One region of the Brevibacterium aurantiacum genome, then DNA from elsewhere that is predicted to be linked to it. Evidence: predicted binding sites of a transcription regulator. Region 1 holds the regulator's gene; the other holds the start of a gene.

Region 1 (7,349 bases):
GGCGGCGATCTGGTCGAGATAGCTCGCGTTCGGGACGGTCGGTTGGCTCAGGTCGCGAATCTCACTCATGGAGATCAAGCATAGGAGACTTCGGGCAAGTGCACATGCCTTTTCCCTGTATTCGGGACTCGACCCGAAGTATTGGGTGCGCTGCGGTTCGGGAGTCTACGACTCGGCGATCTGCAGAGCCAATGAGTCCACCTTCTCCACGATCGTCTCATCGGCGGCCAGAGCTAGTTGGAATCGCTTCATCTCCTCGGCGGAGACTTGAGAGCGTACTCCAAGTCGGATGCCGACCTCGGGCCCCTCGACATGGACTCGGGCACTGCCGGGACTCAGACTGATCTGCGCCAGCCAAGGAAAATCCTCGGCGATGGCGACCAACGCCTGGCCCACCTCGGCGTCGGCCCAGGACGGAGTCCAGGGCTGTCCCTGGGCAAATGCGAACATTGCGGTACGACGCAGCAGGAACGAGGTCTCGGCCCCGGGGTCGAGGACAACGAGCTGCGAATCGGCTTCAATCGCCCCGAGGACGAGCCGCTCCGATTCGATCGGCACGGGCCGAGCGTCGGGATGCCACGCAGTCAACGGTGGAATCGAGCAGAAACCGGGTGTGCACTCGCGGCCGTCTTCGGCCTGCAGCCGAACCATGGCCATCTCCGAGGAGTTGTCGACCATCAGTCCGTTCTCGCCGACCTCCTGGTCGACTGCCATCGGAACGATCGGTGCGTACAGCCTGGCCCCCGACAGTGCGGAGAGCACCTTGCTGTGCAGCGTCGGGTTCAACGGCTCCTGGCGCACCCGGTTCAGTGCTTCGATCAGACCGGCATCGGCGAGCCCGGAGTCGCCTGAGAACGGGTTCGGCCGCAGATCACGGCCGGACCATGATTGTCCGGCCGAGTCCGAGCGATCGCCCGTATCCGATGCCACTTCTTCAGCCTCCAGCGACTTCGAGGGCTTCTTCCAAGGTGAACTTTCCGGCGTAGAGGGCCTTGCCTACGATCGCCGAGTCCACGCCATAGGGAACCAGCTCGCGCAGGTTGCGCAGATCGTCGAGGCTCGAGACTCCGCCCGATGCCACGATCGGCTTGTCGGTCTTCTCCGCCATCGACTTCAGCAGCTCCACATTGGGTCCCTGCAGCGTGCCGTCCTTGCGGACGTCGGTGACGACATAGCGGGCGCAGCCTGCCTTCTCGAGTGTCGAGAGGACCTCGTAGAGGTCTCCCCCGTCCTTGGTCCAGCCGCGGGCTGCGAGAGTGGTGCCGCGAACGTCGAGGCCGATGGCGACCTGATCGCCGAAGCGAGAGATCATATCAGCGGTCCATTCCGGGTTCTCCAAGGCGGCGGTGCCGATGTTCACCCGCTCAGCTCCCGTGTCGAGTGCTCGTTCGAGGCTCTCGGTGTCGCGGATGCCTCCGGAGAGTTCGACCTTGATGCCGACGGCCTTGACGACCTGGTTGAGCAGATCTGAGTTCGATCCGCGACCGAATGCGGCGTCGAGGTCGACGAGGTGGATCCACTCCGCTCCCCGGTTTTCGAAGTCCTGGGCTGCGTCGATGGGTGAACCGTAGTCGGTCTCCGTGCCGGCTTCGCCCTGGACGAGGCGGACGGCTTTGCCATCGGCGACGTCAACGGCGGGAAGGAGGACGAGCTTGTTGGGGGTTTGAGTCATTGTGACCTTTCTCAAGAGACTGTCGAGGCTGTTGTGAACGAGTTGGAGCAATTGAACCTGGAGGGTTCGAACAATCCTAGTGGCGAGCCGCGCCCGCTCCTGAGAAGGTCCCGATCCAGTTGCGCAGCAGTCGCGCACCTGCGTCGGCTGACTTCTCGGGGTGGAACTGAGCCGCCCAGGTGGTGCCGTCCTCGACTGCTGCGATGAAGCTGCTGCCATGGGTTGCTGTGGTCACCACCGTGCCTGGTGGGGTTTCGGTCGCCGCATAGGAGTGGACGAAGTAGAAACGCTCGTCGGCCACACCGTCGAACATCTGTGACGACGTCGGTGCACTGACCTGCGACCATCCCATATGGGGAACGACCGGAGCCTCGAGCGCGGTGACGGCGCCGGGCCAGAGTCCGATGCCTTCGGTCTTCACGCCGTGTTCTTCTCCGCTGGCGAAGAAGACCTGCAGCCCGACGCAGATGCCGAGCAGAGGTCGCTGACTTTCGTGCCAGGAGCGGATCAGTTCGTCTCCGCCGATTCGCGTCAATCCGGCCATCACGGCCGAATAGGCACCGACGCCGGGGACGAGCAGACCGTCGGCGGCATCGATGGCGGACCGGTCAGCTGTGAGAACGACCTCGGCGCCGGCTGCTTCCACCGCGCGAACGGCTGAGCGGACGTTTCCTGCCCCGTAGTCGAGGACAGCGACCGTGCTCATTGCTTTGCTCCCTTGGTCAGGACGCTGTAGATCCTCCACAGGGAGAAGCCGAGGACGATCGCGCCGAAGACGGCGACGACCCAGGCCATGGTGTTGCCGGAGAGTCCGATGGTGATGCCGAAGGCGGTGATGAGTCCGGCGAGTACTGCCACGACGATCCACAGCAGTGCGGTTCGGGCCACGGCGGCCCGGCCAGGAGACATTGTGGCGGCGCTGGCCTGCAGCTTCGTCATGGAGGAGGTGGGGATGTTGCCCTCCACCTCGTCGGCCGACTTGATTTCGAGCAGGAGCTGCTCGAGGACGTCTGGAAGGTTCTTCAGCGCCAGCCCTGCCGGCACATCCGATTCGCGGGCACCGTGGCGGAAATGACCGGCATCGATCTGCTCTTCGCTGCGGGCAAGGAGGAGAACCTCGTGTTTGCCCGAGAGTTTGGAGATCGCTGCGGCCGCCTCGTTGCCCGCCTGCACATCGGTGTCGGCCAGGACGATTCCGGTGAAGTCTCCGATGGGAACGATGGTTCCCTTGATGTTCGACAGCACGCAGGCAGCGGCCAGCTGCTCGGCTACGCCGAACGGGGTCACGACGACGGTGGTGCTCACAAGACTCCCTTGGTGCTGGGTACCGAGTTGTTGCGCTCATCGGGTTCGACTGCCTCACGCAGAGCACGGGCGAAGGCCTTGAACTCTGCTTCGGCGATGTGGTGCGGATCCCGGCCGCGCAGCAGGTCGAGGTGCACGGTGAGGCCGGCGTGGAAGGCGATCGACTCAAGCGAGTGTGAGGTCATCGACCCGGTGAAGTGACCGCCGATGAGGTGGTACTGCTGGCCTTCGGGCTCACCTTCGTGCACGAAGTAAGGTCGGCCGGCCACATCGACGACGCAGCGAGCCAGAGCCTCATCCAACGGCACGGCGGCCAGACCGTAGCGGCGAATGCCGGACTTGTCGCCCAGAGCTTCGAGCAGTGCCTGGCCCAGGACGATGGAGGTGTCCTCAACCGTGTGGTGGACGTCGATGTGTGTATCGCCGTCGGCCTTGATCTCCATGTCGATGAGTGAGTGCTTCGACAGCGCCGTGAGCATGTGGTCGAAGAAGGGAACACTCGTCGAAATGTCGGACTGACCGGTTCCGTCGAGGTTGATGGAAACGTTGACCGAGGATTCCGAGGTCGTACGGGAGCGTTGTGCCTGCCTCATGGATGGCCTTTCGTAGGAAGGGTAAGTGCCGTCTGAAGACCATTGTCCTCTGACTCAAGCGAAGCGGTATGTCGGGGTGTGCGCATCTCAGCGATGTCGACTCAGTTGGCGGACAGCACGATGGCCGGGTCCTCGGCCAATATCTCGTCGACTGCGGTGAGGAACGCGGTGGTTTCCTCATCCGTGCCGGCATTGACCCGTGCGTGATGGTCGATGCCGATGTCGCGGATGAGAATTCCGCGATCGAGCAGCTTCTGCCACAGATCATGAGGTGAGGCGATGCTGCCGAAGAGAACGAAGTTCGAATCGCTGGGGTAGACGGTGAACCCCGCCGCATCCAGGTGTTGCGAGATTCGGTCGCGGGAGTCGATGAGCCTGTCCACGTTCTCCAGGAGGAGGTCGGCGTGCTCCAAAGCGGTGGACGCAAGCACCTGCGTGATTTCCGAGAGGTGGTAGGGCAGTCGCACGAGGCGCAGAACATCGATGAGGTCCGGTGACGCAATGGCGTAACCGAGACGCAGTCCGGCGCAGGCGAAGGCCTTACTCATCGTCCGTGACACGACCAACCGGGGACGGCCGTCCAGCAGCGTCATGGCAGAGGCGCGTGCAGGTCGGGAGAATTCGGCGTAGGCCTCATCGACGATGACAATGCCTGAGCAGTTGTCGTAGGCGGCTTCGATGACGTCGAGGTCGATCGAGGTGCCTGTCGGGTTGTTGGGGGTGCACAGGAAGACGATGTCCGGGTTCAATGCGGCCACCTCGGCGGCGACGGTTTCCGCATCAAGCGTGAAGTCGTCGTTGCGCGCCGAGGCCTGCCAGGTGGCACCGGTGCCAGTGGTGATCAGGGGGTGCATGGAGTAGCTGGGGGTGAATCCGAGGACAGTGCGCCCGGGTCCGCCGAAGGCCTGCACGATATGGGAGAGGACCTCGTTCGACCCGTTTGCCGCCCAGATCATGTCGGAGCTGAGCTCGACGGACTGTCCGGCGCGGTCATTGACGCCCTGCAGATAGGTGACGAGATGCTCGCGCAGGTCCTCGAACTCACGGTCGGGATAGCGGTTGAGTCCGGCGAAGTGTCCGTCGACGGCTGCGCGCATACTCTCGACGACCACATCGGGGATCGGATAGGCGTTCTCGTTGACGTTCAGCTGCACTGGCACATCCAGATGCGGAGCGCCGTAGGGCTTGAGGCCGACTAGGTCCGAACGCACTGGCAATGACTCGTTATTTCCCACCGCATCAGTCTAGCGTTTGGGCACATCCAAGGTCTGCCCCGGGTGCACCACAGGCGAGGACAGGTGGTTGATGTCGACGATGTCAGCGACGACATCGCGGGTGTCGCGGTCGATCCCGAGATCCACGGCCACTGCCCACAGTGACTCCCCTTCACCGACGACGACTGCCTCGGCGTCGATGCCGATGTCCTCAGTCTCTGCTCCGGCGGCTGCCGAGAACGACTGTGTGGCGACGAAGAATGCTCCGCCGACGATGACGAGAGCGCACACCATGGTCCGAAGCAGGCGCATGGCCTGGCGTCCACGAGTGGTGAAACGCAGTTCCTGGTTCAGTGCAGACATCGCTTAACCTCTTTCCTTCGTACGATTCCACCCGTAATAGGTAGAACGTCTGTTCTATTCAACATGCCAATCGAACATATGTCCAGTCCAACTCGAACATTTATGCGACAATGAGAGAGAACCAGCGTTGTTGATTGATCTGAAAGAACCATCTCAGGCGGCACTGACACGAGAATTCTCGACGTGAGGATCAAGCGGTGAGGCTGGCGGGAATAGAACGAAGGGGAACGAGCAATGGTTCAGAACAAACGAGGGAGGGGCCGTCCCCGCAACGAGGACGTCGCCAGCGAAATCGCAGCCGCCCGCAGCGATGACGAGGACGTCTCGATTCCGGAAGGCTCCACCGGCGAGGGCGATTTTCGTCTGACCCCACGACAGCGTCTGGTCCTCGAGACCATCGAACGCGCAGTCGTGACCAACGGCTACCCGCCGAGCATGCGCGAGATCGGCAAGGCTGCCGGGCTGGCCTCGCTTTCCAGCGTGGCTCACCAGCTATCCCAGCTCGAACGCCTCGGCTATGTCCGTCGAGACCCGAAGCGCCCGCGCGCCATCGAAGTGGTCAATCCCTTCGAGGAAGAAGAGGCAGAGCGGGCCAAGTACGAAGAGCTGGCCAACAACACCGTCCAGGTCCCCGTCGTCGGCCGCATCGCCGCCGGTGGGCCCATCTTGGCTGAGCAGGAGGTCGACGATGTCTTCTCCCTGCCGACACAGGTCGTGGGCTCGGGCGACATGTTCCTGCTCAAGGTCGTCGGTGACTCGATGATCGAAGCCGCGATCTGTCACGACGACTGGGTGGTCGTGCGCAAGCAGCACACCGCTGACAACGGTCAGATCGTCGCCGCCCTGCTCGATGGTGAGGCGACTGTGAAGACCCTCAAGCGCAAGGCCGGCCACCAGTGGCTGCTCCCCCAGAACAAGGACTATGAACCGATCGACGGCACCTATGCCCAGATCATGGGTCTCGTCGTGTCAGTGATCCGTCGCCTCTGACTTTTCTCCCCAGGTCTTCGACCACTGAGGTTCCGATGACTGTGCCCCCGACCGATGACGGTCGGGGGCACAGTGCGTCTCGGGCTCAAATCAGTCGTCGGTGGCTGCCAGACGTCCCAGGCTGGACTTCACGAGCGCGGAATCCGTCGTCGGCCACATCGACGGCATCGAATTCACCAGGTATCCGCCGTAGCGAGCCGAGCGCAGGCGCGAGTCGAGCACGGCCACGACTCCCCTGTCCTTGGTTGAGCGGATCAGGCGACCCGCTCCCTGTGCCAGGCGCAGTGCGGCATGGGTGGCGCTGACGGCCATGAAGCCGTTGACTCCGCGGTTGTCGGCGTCTTTCGATCTTGCCTGCATCAGTGGGTCATCGGGCCTGGGGAACGGAAGCCGGTCGATGATGACCAGGCGGTTGGTCCGACCTGGAACGTCGACTCCCTGCCACAGTGACATGGTGCCGAAGAGGCAGGCCTGGTCATCTGCGGTGAATTGGGAGACGAGTGAGGGCAGTCCGTCATCGCCTTGGAGGAGGATCGGAATGTCGAGTTTCGCCCGCAGGTGTTCGGCTGCGGCATTTGCGGCCGCCCGGGAGGAGAACAGTCCCAGTGCCCCGCCCTTGGAGGCGGTGACCAGTTCCTCAAGTTCATCCAGTGCCTGTTCACTCAGACCGCTGCGGCCAGGACGCGGGAGGTGGGCGGCGACGTAGAGGATGCTCTGTTTGCCGTAGTCGAAGGGTGATCCGACGTCGAGGCTGTCCCACTTGGGTGCGTCGGGGCCGAAGAGTCCCAGGGACGCTGCGACGGCGTCGAAGTTTCCACCCAGGGACAGGGTCGCCGAGGTGGCCACCACCGTCGAGTCCTCGAAGATCCCCGAGCGCATGGTGCCGGCCACGCTGAGCGGGGCGACGACGAGGTTCGTGGTCTCACGCTCGCGGAAGGTGCTGCGCGAGAGCCACACGACGTCGTTCTTGCCGGGATCGCAGAACCGTTCGGCCAGTTCGAAGATCTCCTGGCAGCGGGCCTTGGCCATCTGCCGACCGGCGTCGGAGTCTTCGGTCTTGCCGCCGATGTCGTTGATGATCTGTCGTGCGGAGTCACGGATCTGAGCCAGCGCGAGGGACAGTGCCTCGCTCATGTTGAGGATCAGACCTTCGCTGACACCGCTCTGGGCGCGTTCGAGCGCTGCGGCCGCGGAGTCCAGCAGCGCGACGAC
Region 2 (7,349 bases), 1.5 Mb from region 1:
CGAATGGGTGCTGCCGCAGAGTCCGATCACGGCCGAGGACCTCGATGACTACCTTGACCGCAACAAGGGCATGCCCGATGGCCACTATGCGAAGTTCGGCGGCGAGGACATGGCCGGATTCCCGCAGGTGTGGCAGGACCGAGTCATCCCCTGATCGGGGAGTGAAGTCATGACCGACGGTAGCGGAAGCACGGGCATCGTTCGCGAGATCGGGGTCAACACCTGGGTGTGGACCTCGCCGCTGACGACGCAGCACCTCGGCGATCTGGCGGACCGAGCCCGACGATTCGGGTTCGGTCTGTTGGAGCTGCCCGTGGAGAACCCGGATGACTGGGACCCGGCCACCGCCGCCGAGGTGCTGGCTGGGTATGGCATGGGTGCGCGGATCGTCGGAGCGATGGGTCCCGGTCGTGACCTCATCGACCCGCTGTATCGTGCCGATACCCAGGACTATCTCCGGCACTGCGTGGATGTGGCGCTCGCCGTGGGTTCACCCACCGTGGCCGGTCCGTTCACGGCCGCGACCGGGCGGGTGTGGCGGATGGATGCGGGCGAGCGGAGCCGGGTCGTGGAGACACTTCGGGAGGCGCTGCGCCCCGTGGCCGACTACGCCGCCGAACGCAGTGTGACACTGGCGGTGGAACCTCTCAACCGGTACGAGACCAGCATCATCAATACGGTTGACCAGGCCCTTGAGGCACTCGACCCCTTGTTGGATCGAGGCATCGGGCTGGCGCTGGACAGCTATCACCTGAACATCGAGGAGCGCTCGCCTGCGGCCGCGATCAGAGCCGCCGGAGACCACTGCAAGGTCGTCCAAGTCTGCGGCAACGATCGGGGCCCGGTAGGCGGGGACCACACAGATTGGGACGCCTTCTTCGATGCCCTAGACGACATCGCCTACGCGGGACCTCTGACAGTGGAGAGCTTCACCGCCGACAACGACACCATCGCCGTGGCCGCCTCAATCTGGCGTCCGCTGGCACCGAGCCAAGACGAGCTCGCCCGGGCCAGTGCCGAATTCCTCACCGACCACCAACGACGCCGGGCTTCAGGTGCGGACGGGGACTCCGGCAAGCGTGGGGACTCCGTTGCGGACGGGGCTTTCGGTACGGACGGGGACTCGGCGGATTGGGCGGCGAAACGAACTGCGAAGGAGCAGCAATGACAGACTCATCTCATCCGGTCACCCTGTTTACGGGTCAGTGGGCCGATCTGCCGTTCGAGGAGGTCGCTCGACTGGCGGCCTCCTGGGGCTATGACGGGCTGGAGATCGCGTGTTCCGGTGACCACCTGGACCTCGCCAGAGCGGACGAGGACCCCGCCTACCTGCAGTCACGTCTCGATGTGCTCGATCGACACGGTCTCAAGGTCTGGGCGATCTCGAACCACCTCGCGGGCCAGGCCGTGTGCGATGATCCGATCGACTTCCGCCATCAGGCGATCGTGCGCGACTATGTCTGGGGCGACGGTGAAGCCGAAGGCGTGCGGCAACGGGCCGCCGAGGACATGAAGCGGGCGGCTCGAGTGGCCCGAAAGCTCGGTGTGGATACGGTCGTCGGGTTCACCGGGTCCAAGATCTGGCCGTATGTGGCGATGTTCCCACCAGTTCCGGCCGGGGTCATCGATGCCGGCTACGAGGACTTCGCCGATCGGTGGAATCCCATCCTCGATGTCTTCGACGGTGAAGGCGTGCGCTTCGCCCACGAGGTCCATCCCTCCGAGATCGCCTACGACTACTGGACGACCGTGCGGGCCCTGGAATCCATCGACCACCGGGAAGCTTTCGGTCTCAACTGGGACCCGAGCCACCTGCTGTGGCAGGGCCTGGACACGATCGGCTTCATCACCGACTTCGCCGACCGCATCTACCACGTCGACTGCAAAGACACACGACTTCGGCCTGCAAGCGGACGAAGCGGCATCCTCGGTTCACATCTTCCCTGGGGCGAACCTCGGCGAGGGTGGGACTTCGTGTCGACAGGGCACGGGGACATGCACTGGGAGGATGCCTTCCGAGCGCTGAGCTCGATCGGCTACACCGGGCCGATCTCCATCGAATGGGAGGATGCCGGGATGGATCGTCTCCATGGAGCCGCCGAGGCGGTCGTGCGGATCCGTGAACTGCTGTGGAAGCGGCCCGAGACGTCCTTTGACGCCGCGTTCTCCAACCAGTGAGCGCGGATTCTCGAGCTAGTAGGCTCGATTTCTCGGGCCGGAGCGTCGAGCGATCTCGGATTGTTGGCTGGCGGACTACTGGCTGGCGAAGGCCAGCGTTCCGCCCAGGCCGATGAGCATGCCGCCGCCGATTCCACGGATGCGTGACATCCGCCTCGGCGAGCGAGCGAACCAGCTGCGCGCTGTCCCGGCGATGAAGGCCCAGGATCCGTCCGAGAACAGGGCGAGGCCTTGGAAGAGGAGGCCGAGGATGATCATCTGCAGCGGCACATGCCCGGCCTCGATCGAGACGAACTGGGGGAGGGCGGCGACGAAGAAGATGATCGTCTTCGGGTTCGAGATGCCGACGATGAAGCCCTGCATGAACATCGACCGGTAGCTGAGTTCGCGTCCGGCAGGAACGAACGATTCCACCTCGGCGTCGGCTTCTCGTGCCAGGGCTGGGTCTTCGGGCACCTCATTGCCGATCTTGCGATGCCGGATGCCCTGGACGCCTAAGTAGACGAGGTAGCCTGCGCCGAGGATCTTGACGATCGTGAAGATGACGACCGATTGGGCGACGATGGTGCCCACACCGAAGGCCACGGCCACGATGATCGGGATGATGCCGACGCTGCCGCCGAGCACGCTCGTCAGACCCGAACGTCGACCGTGTGAGAGTGACTGGCCGACGACGAAGAGCACAGTCGGCCCGGGAATCACGATGATGACGAGGGCTGCGGCGAGAAAGGCGAGAAGAGCGTCGGTGGTCGGCACAGAAGAATTCTATGAGCGCGGATGAAGCGCGGGTAAGAGACTGGCGCGGAGACTTCGATCACATGCCCTGATCTGGGTGGCTTGGCAGAGGGGATGACTCCTTTTAGGGGTGGCTCCGCGGACCCTGAAGATGCCACTCAGGGTCGGTTCATAGACTGGGCCGCTATGAACGAGCAATTGTCGGCTGCGGGTGATCAGGTGTCGGCAGCGGGAGAGGAATCGGCGGAGGTGCGTGCATGGATCTGAAGCAGGGTGTATCAACCTGGTGGGAAGCCATCACGGCCGGATTCGGACGTCAGGACGGCCTTGAACCCGACGCCGTTCAGCTGCTCCTCGTCATCGGAATCCCGCTGGTCGTCACGCTGACGCCCGGAATCTGGCGATTCTTCGGCATGTTCGTCACCTTTGTCCACGAGCTCGGCCACGCGTTCGCAGCCTTGATGACCGGTCGGGTCGTCAAGGGAATTTCGCTGAACTTCGACCACTCGGGGCAGATGAATTCCTTCGGCAAGGTCGGATTCTCTGCGACGTGGTCGGGTTTCTGGGGATATCCGGCACCCGGCGTCCTCGGATTGGTTCTCATCACCTCGGCGACTCAGGGGTGGGCTGCGTTGGCACTCTCGGTCGGTGCGCTCATTCTGCTGGTCGCGCTCATCTTCATCCGGAACCTCGCTGGTGCCATGATTGCGGTGGTCACAGCCGTGGCCGCGCAGCTCGTCGTCGTGTTCCTGCCGATCGAATCGATCTCCATCTTCGTCGCCGGCCTGGGAACTGCTCTGGCCATCGGTTCGCTCAAGGACCTCGTCAAGGTCATCCGCGTGCACACCCGCAGGCGCCACATCCAGCAGTCTGATGCCTACATCCTCGCCCAGGGCTCCAGCCTGCCCGCGGGCGCCTGGTTGAGCCTGTTCGCGCTGGTCATCATCGGCTGCGCGCTCTTCTCCGCCTACATCCTGTACTCGGCATCCACGATGTCGGTCGGCTGACTTCGGGCGGCGTGCGACCTAGGGCGAACGCTGTTGAGTCAGTACCGGGTGGCAGAATCAGAGTATGGATTCGAGCCCGAAATATGCTGCTGTGCTGTTCGACTGCGACGGAGTGCTCGTCGACTCCGAGCGTCTCACGAATACGGTTCTGGGGGAGATGCTCAACGAGCTGGGGTGGCAGATCTCGCGGAAGGAATGCATTTCCCGGTTCGTGGGGAAGATGCTCCGCGACGAGGCAGACGTCATCGAAAAGCACACTGGTGTGCGCATCGACGCTGAATGGCTGAGTCATTTTCGTGAGCGTCGAAATGTAGCGCTCGAGGCTTCACTGGAAGCAATCCCTGGAATCGCCGAGGCGGTCCGTGACCTGGACGCTGCCTACCCTGGCCTGCTTGCATGCGCATCGAGCGCTGATCGTCCCAAGATCAACCTGCAGCTGCAGAAGATCGGCCTGTTCGACGTCTTCGATGGTCGGATCTTCTCCGGAATGGAGCTGCCGCATTCGAAGCCGGCTCCGGACGTGTACTTGGCAGCGGCTGCCGCCCTGGGGGTTGATCCGACCGAGACCGCAGTGATCGAGGATTCGCCGACCGGTGTGACAGCGGGCGTTGCCGCGGGTGCACATGTGCTGGGGTTCTGTCCCGACTCGCCAGTGCACCAGCGGCCTGAGGCGTTGGAAGTCGTGGGTGCCCATGAGATCTTCACCGCGATGGACCAATTGCCGGGACTGTTGATTCGGTGAACTGTGACGGATCAACGGGCGGGCATTGGTGAGCGGTCGCGCATTGGTGAGCAGTCGGGTGTGGGGCGGATTGTCGCTATCTCTCTTTCTTCTCCTGTTTCCACCTTCCGTAGTGATGTCCCTAGGCCTTTCATATTAAATGTTTGATCGATTGAAGATCGAACAAGAGTGATGTTTGTTATCTAATCGTAATGTTAAAATATACGGTTTGCGACTAGAATTGAGGTAGGCACTCACAGCGACGTGAAGATCAGGTGACCACCAGTGAAGATTCCCTCCGATTCCGACAACACCGGATCCGAGCCTGGTCGCAATTCCGCTGGCCAGACTGAATCCGACAAGACAGTGCAGGACGCCGCGGCCGAGCAAGCAACCGATGCAGACACCGGCGGACCCGAACCTGAACCCGAGCCTGATGCTGACGGAACGGATACGGGGACTGGCGGGGCGGGTACTGGGCCGACACATTCCGCTCGTCGCCTTCGTATCGATGCTGATTCTCCTTTCGCCGAGGCGGCACAGGTGTTTGCCGCCAGCGATCAGGCTCAGCTGTCGGCTCTAGACGTCTCGGCAGAGCTGTTCTTCAATGAGACCGTCGAGAATCTGCGGCTCTACAATCCCCACCCCGGGCAGCCTTATGCTCATGCGACGATCGCCGAAACCGTCCGCAGATACCACCGTGAGCGCCGTTCTTCCGCGGCCGCGAAGCGCAAGAAACGTAAGAGCAAGCTTCCGCCCTTTCCCCGTTTCCGGTTGGATCAGACCTTCTACGGTTGGGTGCATGAACTTTCGCAGGCCGAAGACATCGCGGAATTCACCACAGTTCTAGGGGCGACAACTGCACGAGCATATGTGCAGATAACTTCGGCGATGACCCTCGTACATGGGTTGCCCAAATTCTTTGCCCGCTGCATTGCCGGCGAGTTCACCATCGAGCACGTCCACGCCACTGCTCATGCTTGCCGCGACGTGAAGTTCGAAAACCTTCCTCTCATCGATGAATACCTTGCGCAACGTCGCGCAGACATCACGATTGAAACCTTCAGGAAGTCTTTGGGCATGAAGATCGCAGTCCTCGAACCCCTCGAAGAACGTGTGGAAGAGGCCAGCAAACGTCGACGCGTCGACATCACGACCACCCCCGATGGGACCGCATACCTCACTCTGGCCGGACCCGCTCCCGAACTGCAGGCCTGCTACCTGCGGATCGCGGCGTTTGCGCGGGCGATCCGATCGGGGAACATCGCAGCATTCAGCGACCAGTTGGAGCCAGGCGCCGCGATCGACGACGACCGTGGAATCGATGCCCTCATGTTCGACATCCTCACGCGGACCATCCCGCAGCTGAGCATCCAGGTCACTTCGACCGATACGACGACAGGGGAGACTTCGACGCGCGACATTCCGCTCGATGTGCCCGCTGAACAGACTATGACCCCGGCTGCTGTCGTCAATGCCGTGCAAGAGGGCGTTAACGGGGCCCGTGCTGGCAGCAATGGCAGTGTCGGCAAACTTGGCTCGGATACTGATGAGGACACAAGCGGGCCGGAAGTCGTTCTCACGATGCCCACTCACGAGCAGTGGTTGGACTCGCAGGCGAAGATGATCACCACGGTTCCTTTCCTTACGCTGGCGGGATCCGCAGAACTGCCCGGAACATTCTCCGACGGTTCTCCGATCCCAGCAGAGACCGCGAGGCGCGTTGCCAAGCACGCAAAGTCCTGGACGCGGATTCTCACAGATCCGGCAACCGGCACACCGGTGGATGCCAAGGCGGCGACCTACCAGATACCCGAAAATGTCCGGCAGACTTTGATTGCGAAATGGCAGGCCTGCACGATTCCCGGATGCACACGCAGAGCGGAGACCACGGAGATCGACCATGTCGTGCCGTTCGACCATGAGCATCCGGCGGATGGTGGGCTGACGCGATTCGGCAATCTCCACCCGCTGTGCAAAATGCACCATCAAGCAAAGACAGATCGCAAATACTCGGTGCGAATGAACCGGGCAGGATTCGTTCAATACGTCTTCCGACACGGACTGAGCACCGAGGTGGCGGCAGGTGACCATCCGATCAACGCCGCCCACGCGAAGGTGTTCGAGGAACTGCAACGGCAGGCGGCCCCAACATCTGACCCGCCGAAGTCGACAACCCGGCCAGCAGGCGAGAGATGGCACGGAGACACACAGATCTCTGAGGGGTGCCCCGGACCAGCCGCTGCCGATGGACAGGCAGGGTGGGTGAAGAACACCCCCTTGCTTAGCGGTCGCTCAACCGTGAATGAGAACGAGTGGATCTGGGACTCCGGCGGCCCACCGCCGTTCTGAGCCTCCGGCCCCAGCGGTCAGTTTCGGACCACGGTAGCCAATTTACCGACCCAAACAGCCAGCCGCCGGTGATGTGTGCGTGTGCACCACCACCGGCGGCTGGAACTGCCTGCTTCGTCCGAGAGAGTCAGGCCGTCCTTCGGGCCGTTGACCCGTAAGGGTCAGTCTTCGGTCTCTTTGATCACTCGACGCACGTCATCTTGAGTCTGCGCCTCTCCGCTCTTGATCGCCTCCACGACCTTCTCGTGCTGCTGCTCCGAGACAACAGGAACTTCCTCACCGTTGCAGTCCACGATCTTCCCGTCCTTGACGGTGTCGCCTTCTGCCAACAGTGCTTCATGGTTGATGAGGCGCTC

The links. Region 1 encodes LexA, which represses DNA repair genes until DNA is damaged. Its sites were predicted from a motif close to TCGAACANNTGTTCGA; they were not measured.
Region 2: CXR25_RS00370 (HNH endonuclease signature motif containing protein) is a predicted target of LexA. The motif match lies at 4,798-4,813, and genes of this name have one in related genera.

The regions. Positions count from the first base shown of each region.
Region 1 covers NZ_CP025333.1:2,632,052-2,639,400, forward strand. Annotated here, with positions in the region: gene CXR25_RS12075 (M20 family metallopeptidase) at 1-69, opposite strand, end outside; gene CXR25_RS12080 (SseB family protein) at 166-930, opposite strand; gene priA (bifunctional 1-(5-phosphoribosyl)-5-((5-phosphoribosylamino)methylideneamino)imidazole-4-carboxamide isomerase/phosphoribosylanthranilate isomerase PriA) at 935-1,672, opposite strand; gene hisH (imidazole glycerol phosphate synthase subunit HisH) at 1,749-2,378, opposite strand; gene CXR25_RS12095 (hypothetical protein) at 2,375-2,977, opposite strand; gene hisB (imidazoleglycerol-phosphate dehydratase HisB) at 2,974-3,570, opposite strand; gene CXR25_RS12105 (histidinol-phosphate transaminase) at 3,672-4,805, opposite strand; gene CXR25_RS12110 (LysM peptidoglycan-binding domain-containing protein) at 4,815-5,147, opposite strand; gene lexA (transcriptional repressor LexA) at 5,382-6,137, shown strand; gene CXR25_RS12120 (ATP-dependent DNA helicase) at 6,228-7,349, opposite strand, start outside.
Region 2 covers NZ_CP025333.1:74,612-81,960, forward strand. Annotated here, with positions in the region: gene CXR25_RS00340 (substrate-binding domain-containing protein) at 1-154, shown strand, start outside; gene CXR25_RS00345 (sugar phosphate isomerase/epimerase family protein) at 170-1,168, shown strand; gene CXR25_RS00350 (sugar phosphate isomerase/epimerase family protein) at 1,165-2,178, shown strand; gene CXR25_RS00355 (LysE family translocator) at 2,254-2,934, opposite strand; gene CXR25_RS00360 (M50 family metallopeptidase) at 3,171-3,920, shown strand; gene CXR25_RS00365 (HAD family hydrolase) at 3,985-4,662, shown strand; gene CXR25_RS00370 (HNH endonuclease signature motif containing protein) at 4,927-6,993, shown strand; gene CXR25_RS00375 (nucleobase:cation symporter-2 family protein) at 7,155-7,349, opposite strand, start outside.